2 regions of the Streptococcus sp. SI1 genome follow, and region 2 is predicted to be linked to the other one. Evidence: predicted binding sites of a transcription regulator. Region 2 holds the regulator's gene; the other holds the start of a gene.
What was found. Region 2 encodes HrcA, which represses chaperone genes, less so after heat shock. Its sites were predicted from a motif close to TTAGCACTCNNNNNNNNNGAGTGCTAA; they were not measured.
Positions count from the first base shown of each region.

Region 1: a site for HrcA is predicted at 1,761-1,787, ahead of groES (co-chaperone GroES). Genes of this name have one in related genera too.

Region 1 covers NZ_JAQFJE010000005.1:90,025-94,815, forward strand. The annotation lists gene groL (chaperonin GroEL) at 1-1,423, opposite strand, end outside; gene groES (co-chaperone GroES) at 1,456-1,737, opposite strand; gene PCY10_RS07255 (hypothetical protein) at 1,882-2,172, opposite strand; gene PCY10_RS07260 (PTS system mannose/fructose/sorbose family transporter subunit IID) at 2,187-3,017, opposite strand; gene PCY10_RS07265 (PTS sugar transporter subunit IIC) at 3,019-3,867, opposite strand; gene PCY10_RS07270 (PTS sugar transporter subunit IIB) at 3,900-4,394, opposite strand; gene PCY10_RS07275 (PTS sugar transporter subunit IIA) at 4,418-4,791, opposite strand, start outside.
Region 2 covers NZ_JAQFJE010000008.1:81,836-86,626, reverse strand. The annotation lists gene PCY10_RS09425 (DUF2812 domain-containing protein) at 1-398, shown strand, start outside; gene PCY10_RS09420 (ABC transporter ATP-binding protein) at 440-1,279, shown strand; gene PCY10_RS09415 (ABC transporter permease) at 1,272-2,000, shown strand; gene hrcA (heat-inducible transcriptional repressor HrcA) at 2,164-3,198, shown strand; gene grpE (nucleotide exchange factor GrpE) at 3,234-3,770, shown strand; gene dnaK (molecular chaperone DnaK) at 4,027-4,791, shown strand, end outside.

The sequences.
Region 1 (4,791 bases), on a different contig from region 2:
ATCCTGTACCAACTTCAGAGTTTTTCAAACGATCAATGACGATAGAACCTTCAAATCCAGCATTGAGAGCGATTTGACGAACTGGTTCTTCCAAAGCACGAAGAACAATATTGCGACCTGTTGCTTCATCAGCTTCCAGTTCAAGAGCAGCAACTGCATCCAAAACATTCACAAAAGCTGTTCCACCACCTGAGACAATTCCTTCTTCGACAGCGGCGCGAGTTGCATTGAGAGCATCTTCAATGCGGAGTTTCATTTCTTTGAGTTCTGTTTCTGTTGCAGCACCTACTTTGATGACAGCCACACCACCTGATAATTTCGCCAAACGTTCTTGTAGTTTTTCTTTATCAAATTCAGAAGTAGCACTTTCAATTTGCGATTTAATGACAGCCACGCGGTTAGCAATCGCTTCAGCAGCTCCTGAACCCTCCACAATCACTGTGCTATCTTTGTCGACAGTCACTTTTGAGGCTTGGCCAAGTGCTTCAATGGTTGCATCTTTCAACTCCAGACCAAGATCTTCTGTAATCACTGTACCGCCAGTCAGAATCGCAATATCTTCCAACATAGCCTTACGACGGTCACCAAATCCTGGCGCTTTTACAGCGACTACATTGAAAGTACCGCGGATTTTATTTAACACAAGAGTTGGAAGAGCTTCACCGTCTACATCATCTGCGATAATCAAAAGTGGACGACTTGTTTTTAAAATATTTTCCAACAAAGGAAGAATTTCTTGGATATTAGAAATCTTCTTATCTGTAATCAAGATATATGGATTATCTAAATCAGCAACCATTTTTTCATTGTCTGTTACCATGTATTGAGAAAGATAGCCACGGTCAAACTGCATACCTTCAACAACATCTAGCTCTGTTTCCATTCCTTTTGATTCTTCAATAGTGATGACACCGTCGTTGCCAACTTTTTCCATGGCTTCAGAGATGTATTCTCCGACTTTTTCAGAACGTGATGAGACAGCCGCAACTTGTGCAATCGCTTCTTTATTAGAAACTGGAACAGAATTTGCTTTTAAAGCTTCAACAGCTGTTGCAACAGCTGTTTCAATACCACGACGAATGCCAATTGGGTTTGCACCAGCCGTTACATTTTTGATTCCTTCGCGGACAATGGCTTGGGTCAGTACAGTCGCAGTGGTTGTTCCGTCCCCAGCAATATCATTGGTTTTTGAAGCAACTTCTGACACCAACTTAGCGCCCATATTTTCAAAATGATCTTCGAGTTCAATTTCTTTGGCAATAGTCACACCGTCATTTGTGATGAGGGGTGAGCCAAATGATTTTTCAAGAACAACATTGCGTCCTTTAGGTCCTAAGGTTACTTTAACGGTATCTGCTAAAATATCGACACCACGTACCATAGCACTTCTTGCATCTGCTGAAAATTTAATATCTTTTGCCATTTTTACAATTCCTCTTTCTATAAGTGTTTAATTTATTCAACAATCGCTAGGATATTTACTTCATTGACAACGAGGTATTTTTCTTCGCCATCTTTGACTTCAATTCCTGCATGACTTTCAATAAGAACAGTATCATCGGCCTTCACGCTTGGAGCAACGAGTTCACCGTTGAGCGTACGAATTCCTTCCCCGACAGCTATAACTTTTGCCGTCTTCGTTGCATCTTGTCCTGCGCCTGCAATGACAAAACCACCAACTTTTTGTTCTCTTTCTTCTACTTTTAGGACCACACGGTCTCCTAATGGTTTAAGCATTTATTTACCTCCAATATCTTACTTTAGCACTCTATACATGTGAGTGCTAATATTTACATTTTCTATTGTATCACTTGGTCAGAAATAGTCAAGAAAAAAACTCTGTCAAACGACAAAGTTTTTAGGGGGAAAGCAAATAAGTTTTTATTGGATCAATCTTAATTTTTCTTCAAAATCGTCAATAACTTTTTTAAGATTCAATCGTCCTTTATAAATACCATAACCAAAGACAAGCATTGCTAGAATCCCTAGGACCGCTAGGATCGTTCCAGCAATGAAGCCAATAAAATTGGTCTGACGGAAGAAATAAACCAGAACAAGACCGATACTAGCAATAGTAAAGAAGAGACTAAACCAACGCCCTAGATTGTCAAGCATGTGTTTTTGGTATTGAATTTCTGTTTCATATCCTTGAATCAATTCTTGTTCTGTCATATTTTTCTCCTATTTTAGTATTTCAATCCTGGATTGAAGAAGCCAACCAATACGCCGAGAAAGGCCACTACAACGAGAAGCAACATCACTTTGATTGGTGAGAGATTTTTCTTCGCCATCAACCACCAGCAAAAGACAATAAACAAAGCTGTCAATAAACCTGGATAAACACCATCTAATTGGCTTTGTAAAACCAAGAAGGCTTTCCCTGAAGAATCTTTCAATTTGAAAGCTGTCTTAACAGGTACCCATGTCGCTGCAACCGCACCGATGACCATACCACCAATGATAGACACAGACTTACGGATAGCTTGTCCTTGAGGGCCTACAAGAAATTCAACTGCTTTATCTCCTAGTTCGTACCCTTTAAAGTAGGCGAATTTCATACCAAAGTAGGCGAGCAAGTTCCAAACCACGATATAGAAAATCGCACCAAGTGGCGAACCACCATTTGACAAACCGAGAGCAATACCTAGTATAATCGGAATCAAGGTACCAACAATCAGTGAATCACCAATTCCTGCAACAGGTCCCATGAGACCAGCACGAAGACCGTTGATTGTTTCATCATCTACTCCATCAGCCCCATTCGCACGTGCTTCTTCTAAACCTGCTGTAATCCCTACAATCAATGCACCTAATTGCGGCTCCGTGTTAAAGAATGCGGTGTAGGTGTGCATTGCTTTTGCTTGATCTTCTTTTTTAGAATATAATTCTTCCACAATTGGCAACATTGAAGACAAATAACCAAATGTTTGCATGTGTTCTTGTGAGAAGCAAGTTAAGTTCCCATAATACCAATGATGAAAAGATTTTCCTAATGTTTTTTTCGTTAATTTAACCATTTTAAATATCCTCCTCATCGTCATCATCAAAACTTGCACTGGCAGCCGCTTGTGCTCTTACATTTTTTGCCATTTGAATTTCATAGAATAATACTGCAAAGATTAATGAAATGACTGCACAAGATACAAGGTTAAGTCCTAATGAAGCTGCTAAAGTAAATCCAACAAAGAATGGAATGAAATCAACAGCTTTTTCAACGATTTGTTTCAAGAGGATAGCAATTCCGACACATGGAAGGAGAGAGCCGACTGTAAAGAGGGTTTTCATTGGAATACCATCCAATGGAAGAGCTGTTTTTAAAGCAGTAACAGCATCAGCACCTAATTTACACATAATAAGCGTTGGCAAGAATGAGAATACTAAATGGGAAATCCATGGAAAGCCCCAGTCTACCACATATAAGCGTTTAAATTCACCTTTTTCAACGGCTTTCCAACCAATATGTTGCCAAAGTAGGTTCATAGTAGCTGTACCATAGAAAAGAACTGTACCCACGGTACCTACAAGTGTCCCCATTGATTTAGCTAAGTTAGCAGCATCTGCTGAAGTGAGTGCCAATCCTTGTGATTTAATTGCTACCATAGCGAGTGGAATACCGATGTAAGAAACTGCGCGCACATCTGCTGAAACGGTACCACCAGGTGTTACCAAGGCGATATAAACAAGTTGCATCGCAACCCCACAGATAATACCTAATTTCACATCTCCTAGGATTAAACCTGAAACGAGACCACCGACAAGAGGACGTCCAAGAGTATAGTTCCCAATGGAGGTACCACCTAGACCAGGCATAGATGATAAACAGGCAAACAGCCCTAATAAAGCGGCTTGAAACCACGAAATTGTCATAATAAAGCCTCCTTAATGCTTATTATATTTTATTAAAAACCAAATTTAGATTTAAAATCATCCCAATAACCGATAGATACATCTGGCAAGAGTTGGAATTTTACTTTATAACCAGCTTTTTGAATTGCTTCAAGTGCTTCGGCTTCCTCTTGTGTAATGGATTGGTTGTTACCTAATTTAGTAGCACCTGGACGGTCATTAGCTGGACCAACAATAATTTCTTTGATATCACTAGGAACAAAGCCTTGGTCAACTAATATTTCTTTCATATCAATTGGATTTTTAGCAATCAAGAAATAACGACTGTCAGAATCCAAGACTTTTTGTGATTTTTCTTTAAATGCTTCTTTTGTCCAAACGAATGTTTTTTTATCAGAAGCTGCTTTATAGGCTTGTTTCAAAACTGCATTTCCTGCTGCAGCATTATTGACCGCAACTAAACCGTCACAAGGATATTCTTTTGCCCAACGGGTTACCGTTTGACCGTGAATCATACGGTCGTCAATCCGTACAAATGAAATAGTCATGATAAGTCTCCTTTTTTTCTTTCTTAAATATCGTCTTCATCCTCTTCGTCGCTATTAGCAACAATTTCAAATTCTTGTAGTGCCGCAGAAGCTTCTGAAAGAATAGCCTTAACCAGTTCTTTCCCTTCCAACATATCTTTCATTACTAAGCCCGTGAGCCCCATTGTCAAATTAAGACCACCAAGTACGACTGCGGTGCTTAACTTATCGAGTTCTGCTAAGACATTGCAAGCTGTTGTCAAAGGGCTTCCTCCGACAATATCTGCTAATACCAAAACCGTATCTTCTACACTAAGACCGGATAATGCTTGTCGAAAATCAAGAGCAAAATCATCAACAGACTTGCCTTCTTTTAATCCTACTGCAATGACTTGATCTGTCTTATCACCAGCAAACA
Region 2 (4,791 bases):
AATTAGATTTTCGCCCCATAAAGAAAGCGGAACAAGAACCCTATTATCAACTGTTTGAGGATTGTGGCTGGGAGCATATTACAAACTTTAATCAATTTTCTTATTTCCGCAAGCCAGTTTCTCAGCTTGATGCAGACAGCGATCTTGAAATCTATAATGACGCATGGTCTAAGCTAGAAATGGTCAAGCGTTTGCTTATATGGCGATTTTTGCCAGCTATTATGGTTTTGTGTGTCACTACCTATCTCATTCTAGATATTTTCCAGAAGAGTTTGAAAGCAAGTCTATTATTCAAATCAATCTTAGCAATAGACTGTGTTATATTGCTCATTCTGTTCTGTCAACTGCTTCATATTGGTTTGAGTTTCTGGAAAATGAAGCAGGAACTGAAAGACTGATTGCAGTTTTGTTAAATACTGTTTTGAAAGTGAGGGAAACAATGAAAAAGACGATTATTGAAGTGCAAGGCTTGAAAAAGAAGTTTAAGGAACAAGAAGCCTTGGCAGGAATCGATTTTTCCATCCAAGAGGGAGAAATTTTTGGCTTCCTAGGACCGTCTGGATCTGGTAAAACTACGACCATCAATATCTTGACTGGTCAGTTATCTGCTGACGCTGGAACAGCCTATGTGCTGTCTGCACCAGTTGAGGATTTAAAGGCAGAAGTGCTGGAGCAGATAGGGATTGTCAGCGATGCTAGCGGTTTTTATGAAAAGATGTCACTTTATAAAAATCTCAAGGCCTATGCTATGCTCTTTGGTGTTAAGATGACAGAAGTCGATAAACTTCTCCGAAAAGTGGGGCTCTATGATAGCCGCAACAAGGTAGCTGAAAAACTATCTACCGGCATGAAGCAGCGCATGTTACTGGTTCGTGCCTTGATTAATCGACCTAAACTGCTCTTCTTGGATGAGCCGACTAGTGGCTTGGATCCGTCAACCTCTCGCACTATTCACGAATTACTATTGGAACTAAAGGCTCAGGGGACAACTATTTTTCTGACGACTCATGATATGCAGGAAGCTACTCTTTTGTGTGATCGCTTGGCCTTGCTAAGTAAAGGGAAACTAGTCGAAATAGGCAGTCCGCATGATATTATCCAAAAGTATAATACAGATAAGAAAGTTTGCTTAGAGTATGCGGATTTATCAACTAAGACGGTGGCCCTTGAGGAACTGCAAGGTGGGGTGAACCTATCAAATGTCATTAGTATTCATTCTTGCGAACCAACTTTGGAAGATGTTTTCATCACTTTGACAGGAGGTACCTTAAATGTCTAGTAAGTTAAAAGGTATGATTTGGCTGAGAGGTCAAGTGACACTAGCTAATAAAAGTATTCTATTGCAGGTTTTCATGCCGATTTTCCTCATTTTTCTCTATAAATTTATGTTTTCTCTAAATGGAGCAGGTCAAGAACTAGGAGCAGATAGACTGGCTATGATGCTGCTCAATATCTCGCTGCCATTTTCCTTAGCTATGTCTGTTGGGACGCCCATTATCATCATTCTAGCTGAGGAGAGAGAAAAACATAATTTGCAAAGTTTGCGCTTGGCTGGTGTGACAGCTGGTCAATACATTCTCTCTGTCTTAATCTGGCCAGCGATTATTGGAATTTTTTATATTGTCATTACCCCAATTTTGGTAGGAGCTAAGCTTTCTAATCATGTATTTAGCTATAGTTTGGTTCTCTTATTGACCATGCTAGTCTTAATTTTCTTCTTTTTAATGGTTGGTCTATTTTGTAAAAATCAGGTCATGGCACAATCTCTTAGTGTTCCAGCTATGCTCTTGGCGACATTTATTCCTATGTTTTCAAATATGAGTGAGGATTTATTTAAGGTGTTGCGTTATAGCTTTATGGGTCTATTTACTAGTTATATGAAAGGTTGGGCTCATTTCCATTTATGGAGCGGAGAATTTTTGGCTCTGCTACTTTGGTTGCTTCTTTTTGCAGGACTTTCTTTCTATTTGATGCGCCATTTGCAAATTCTGGACGACTAATCTAGGTCGCCAGACTGATTTTTAGCACTCTTGTAAAAAGAGTGCTAATTTTTTGAGTTTTTGTCTTGACTTTGGAGTAGAAGAGTGTATAATAGAATCATGAGTTAGCACTCGAGGTGATTGAGTGCTAATTGAGATTGGAATCTTGATTGGAGGTGATGCCGTGGTCACGGAGCGTCAAAATGAGATTTTGAATTTGATTATTGATATCTTTACCAAGACTCACGAGCCAGTCGGATCCAAAGCGCTACAAGAGTCAATCAAATCAAGCAGTGCGACGATTCGTAATGATATGGCTATTCTTGAAAAACAAGGCCTTTTAGAAAAATCACACACATCAAGTGGACGTAAGCCTAGTGTTGCAGGTTTTCAATACTTTGTCAAACATTCACTTTCCTTTGATCGTCTCGCTGAAAATGAACTCTATGAAGTGATAAAGGCATTTGATCGTGAATTCTTCAAGTTAGAGGATGTTCTTCAACAGGCAGCAGATGTTCTTTCAATGTTGAGCGGATGTACAGTGGCAGCACTTGATGTAGAGCCAAGTCAACAACGCTTGACTGCTTTTGACATCGTGATTCTCAGCCAACATACAGCTTTAGCAGTTTTCACTTTAGATGAGTCCAATACGATTACCAGCCAGTTCATGATTCCTCGTAATTTTCTACGAGGTGATTTGGTTCAGCTGAAAGAATTGATTCAAGATCGTTTTTTAGGACAAACAGTTCTTAATATTCACTATAAAATCCGAACAGAGATTCCTCAGATTATCCAGCGTTATTTTACAACGACCGACAATGTTCTGGATCTTTTCGAGCATATCTTTAGTGATATTTTCAAAGAAAATGTCATTGTGTCTGGGAAGGTAAGATTATTAGATTTTGCAGATTTAGAGAGTTATCAGTTCTTTGATCAGCCCCAAAAAGTTGCTTTTGAGCTTCGAGATAGTTTAGCTGAAGATCAGATACAAAGCGTGCGCGTGGCAGACAGTAGAGAAAGCTGTTTGGCTGATTTGACACTAATTTCCAGCAAATTCCTGATTCCTTATCGAGGTTTTGGGGTGCTGGCAGTTGTTGGTCCGGTCAATCTTGACTACCAACGGCTGGTCAGCCAGATGAATGTTGTCAACCGTGTGCTGACCATGAAATTGACTGATTTTTATCGATATCTGAGTAGTAATCACTATGAAGTCCATTAATTATAGTATAAATATTCCTAAAAAGGAGGTGCCTTGTGGCAAAACATAAACAAGAAGAACATTCAGAAGATGTAGAAGTAAAAGAGGAAGCTGTAGAAACAGCTGAACAAGTTGAATCAGCAAGCCCTGAAAAAACAGAATTAGAACTAGCTAATGAGCGTGCAGAAGATTTTGAAAACAAATATCTCCGTGCTCACGCTGAAATGCAAAATATTCAGCGCCGCGCTAATGAAGAACGCCAGCAGCTGCAAAGATACCGCAGTCAGGATCTGGCAAAAGCTATCTTGCCTTCGTTGGACAATTTAGAGCGAGCCCTGGCTGTCGAAGGGTTGACGGATGATGTCAAAAAAGGTTTAGAGATGGTGCAGGAAAGCTTAATTCACGCTCTGAAGGAAGAGGGAATTGAAGAAATCGCAGCTGACGGAACGTTTGATCATAACTATCACATGGCCATTCAAACAGTTCCAGCTGATGATGAGCACCCTGCCGACACTATTGCGCAGGTCTTCCAAAAAGGCTACAAACTCCACGATCGTATTCTTCGACCAGCAATGGTGGTTGTTTACAACTGAGTGGTAAGTTTGACATCTTTTGTTTTGTCCGAAACGACAATAAACTATGAGGAAAGATAAGAGGCAAGCCGGAGGCTTGCAAGGAAGATATTTCCCGCCGTGGTGAAAGTTTCAGTAGCTTGTGCTACTGAAACAGGGGATTTTTGAGACAATAGGCTCAAAAATAAGTGATGAAATCCCGTAGGGAGTTGCTCACGTCCCCACCACTTAAGGGAAATATCAAAAATAGAAAATTAATTAACAAGGAGAAAAACACATGTCTAAAATTATCGGTATTGACTTAGGTACAACAAACTCAGCAGTTGCAGTTCTTGAAGGAACTGAAAGCAAAATCATCGCAAACCCAGAAGGAAATCGCACAACTCCGTCTGTCGTGTCATTCAAAAATGGTGAAATCATCGTTGGTGATGCGGCAAAACGTCAAGCAGTGACAAACCCAGATACAGTGATTTCTATCAAATCAAAAATGGGGACTTCTGAAAAAGTTTCTGCAAACGGTAAAGAATATACTCCACAAGAAATCTCAGCTATGATTTTGCAATACTTGAAAGGTTATGCAGAAGAGTACCTTGGTGAAAAAGTAAGCAAAGCGGTTATCACAGTACCTGCTTACTTTAACGATGCGCAACGTCAAGCAACAAAAGACGCTGGTAAAATCGCTGGTCTTGAAGTAGAGCGTATCGTCAACGAACCAACTGCAGCAGCCCTTGCTTACGGTCTTGACAAACAAGATAAAGAAGAAAAAATCTTGGTATTCGACCTTGGTGGTGGTACCTTTGACGTTTCAATCCTTGAGTTGGGTGATGGTGTCTTTGATGTATTGGCAACTGCTGGTGACAACAAACTCGGTGGTGACGACTTTGACCAAAAGATTATTGACTACATGGTAGCTGAGTTTAAGAAAGAGAACGGCATCGACTTGTCAAATGATAAGATGGCTGTGCAACGTTTGAAAGATGCAGCTGAAAAGGCTAAGAAAGACCTTTCAGGTGTGACTTCTACGCAAATCAGCTTGCCGTTC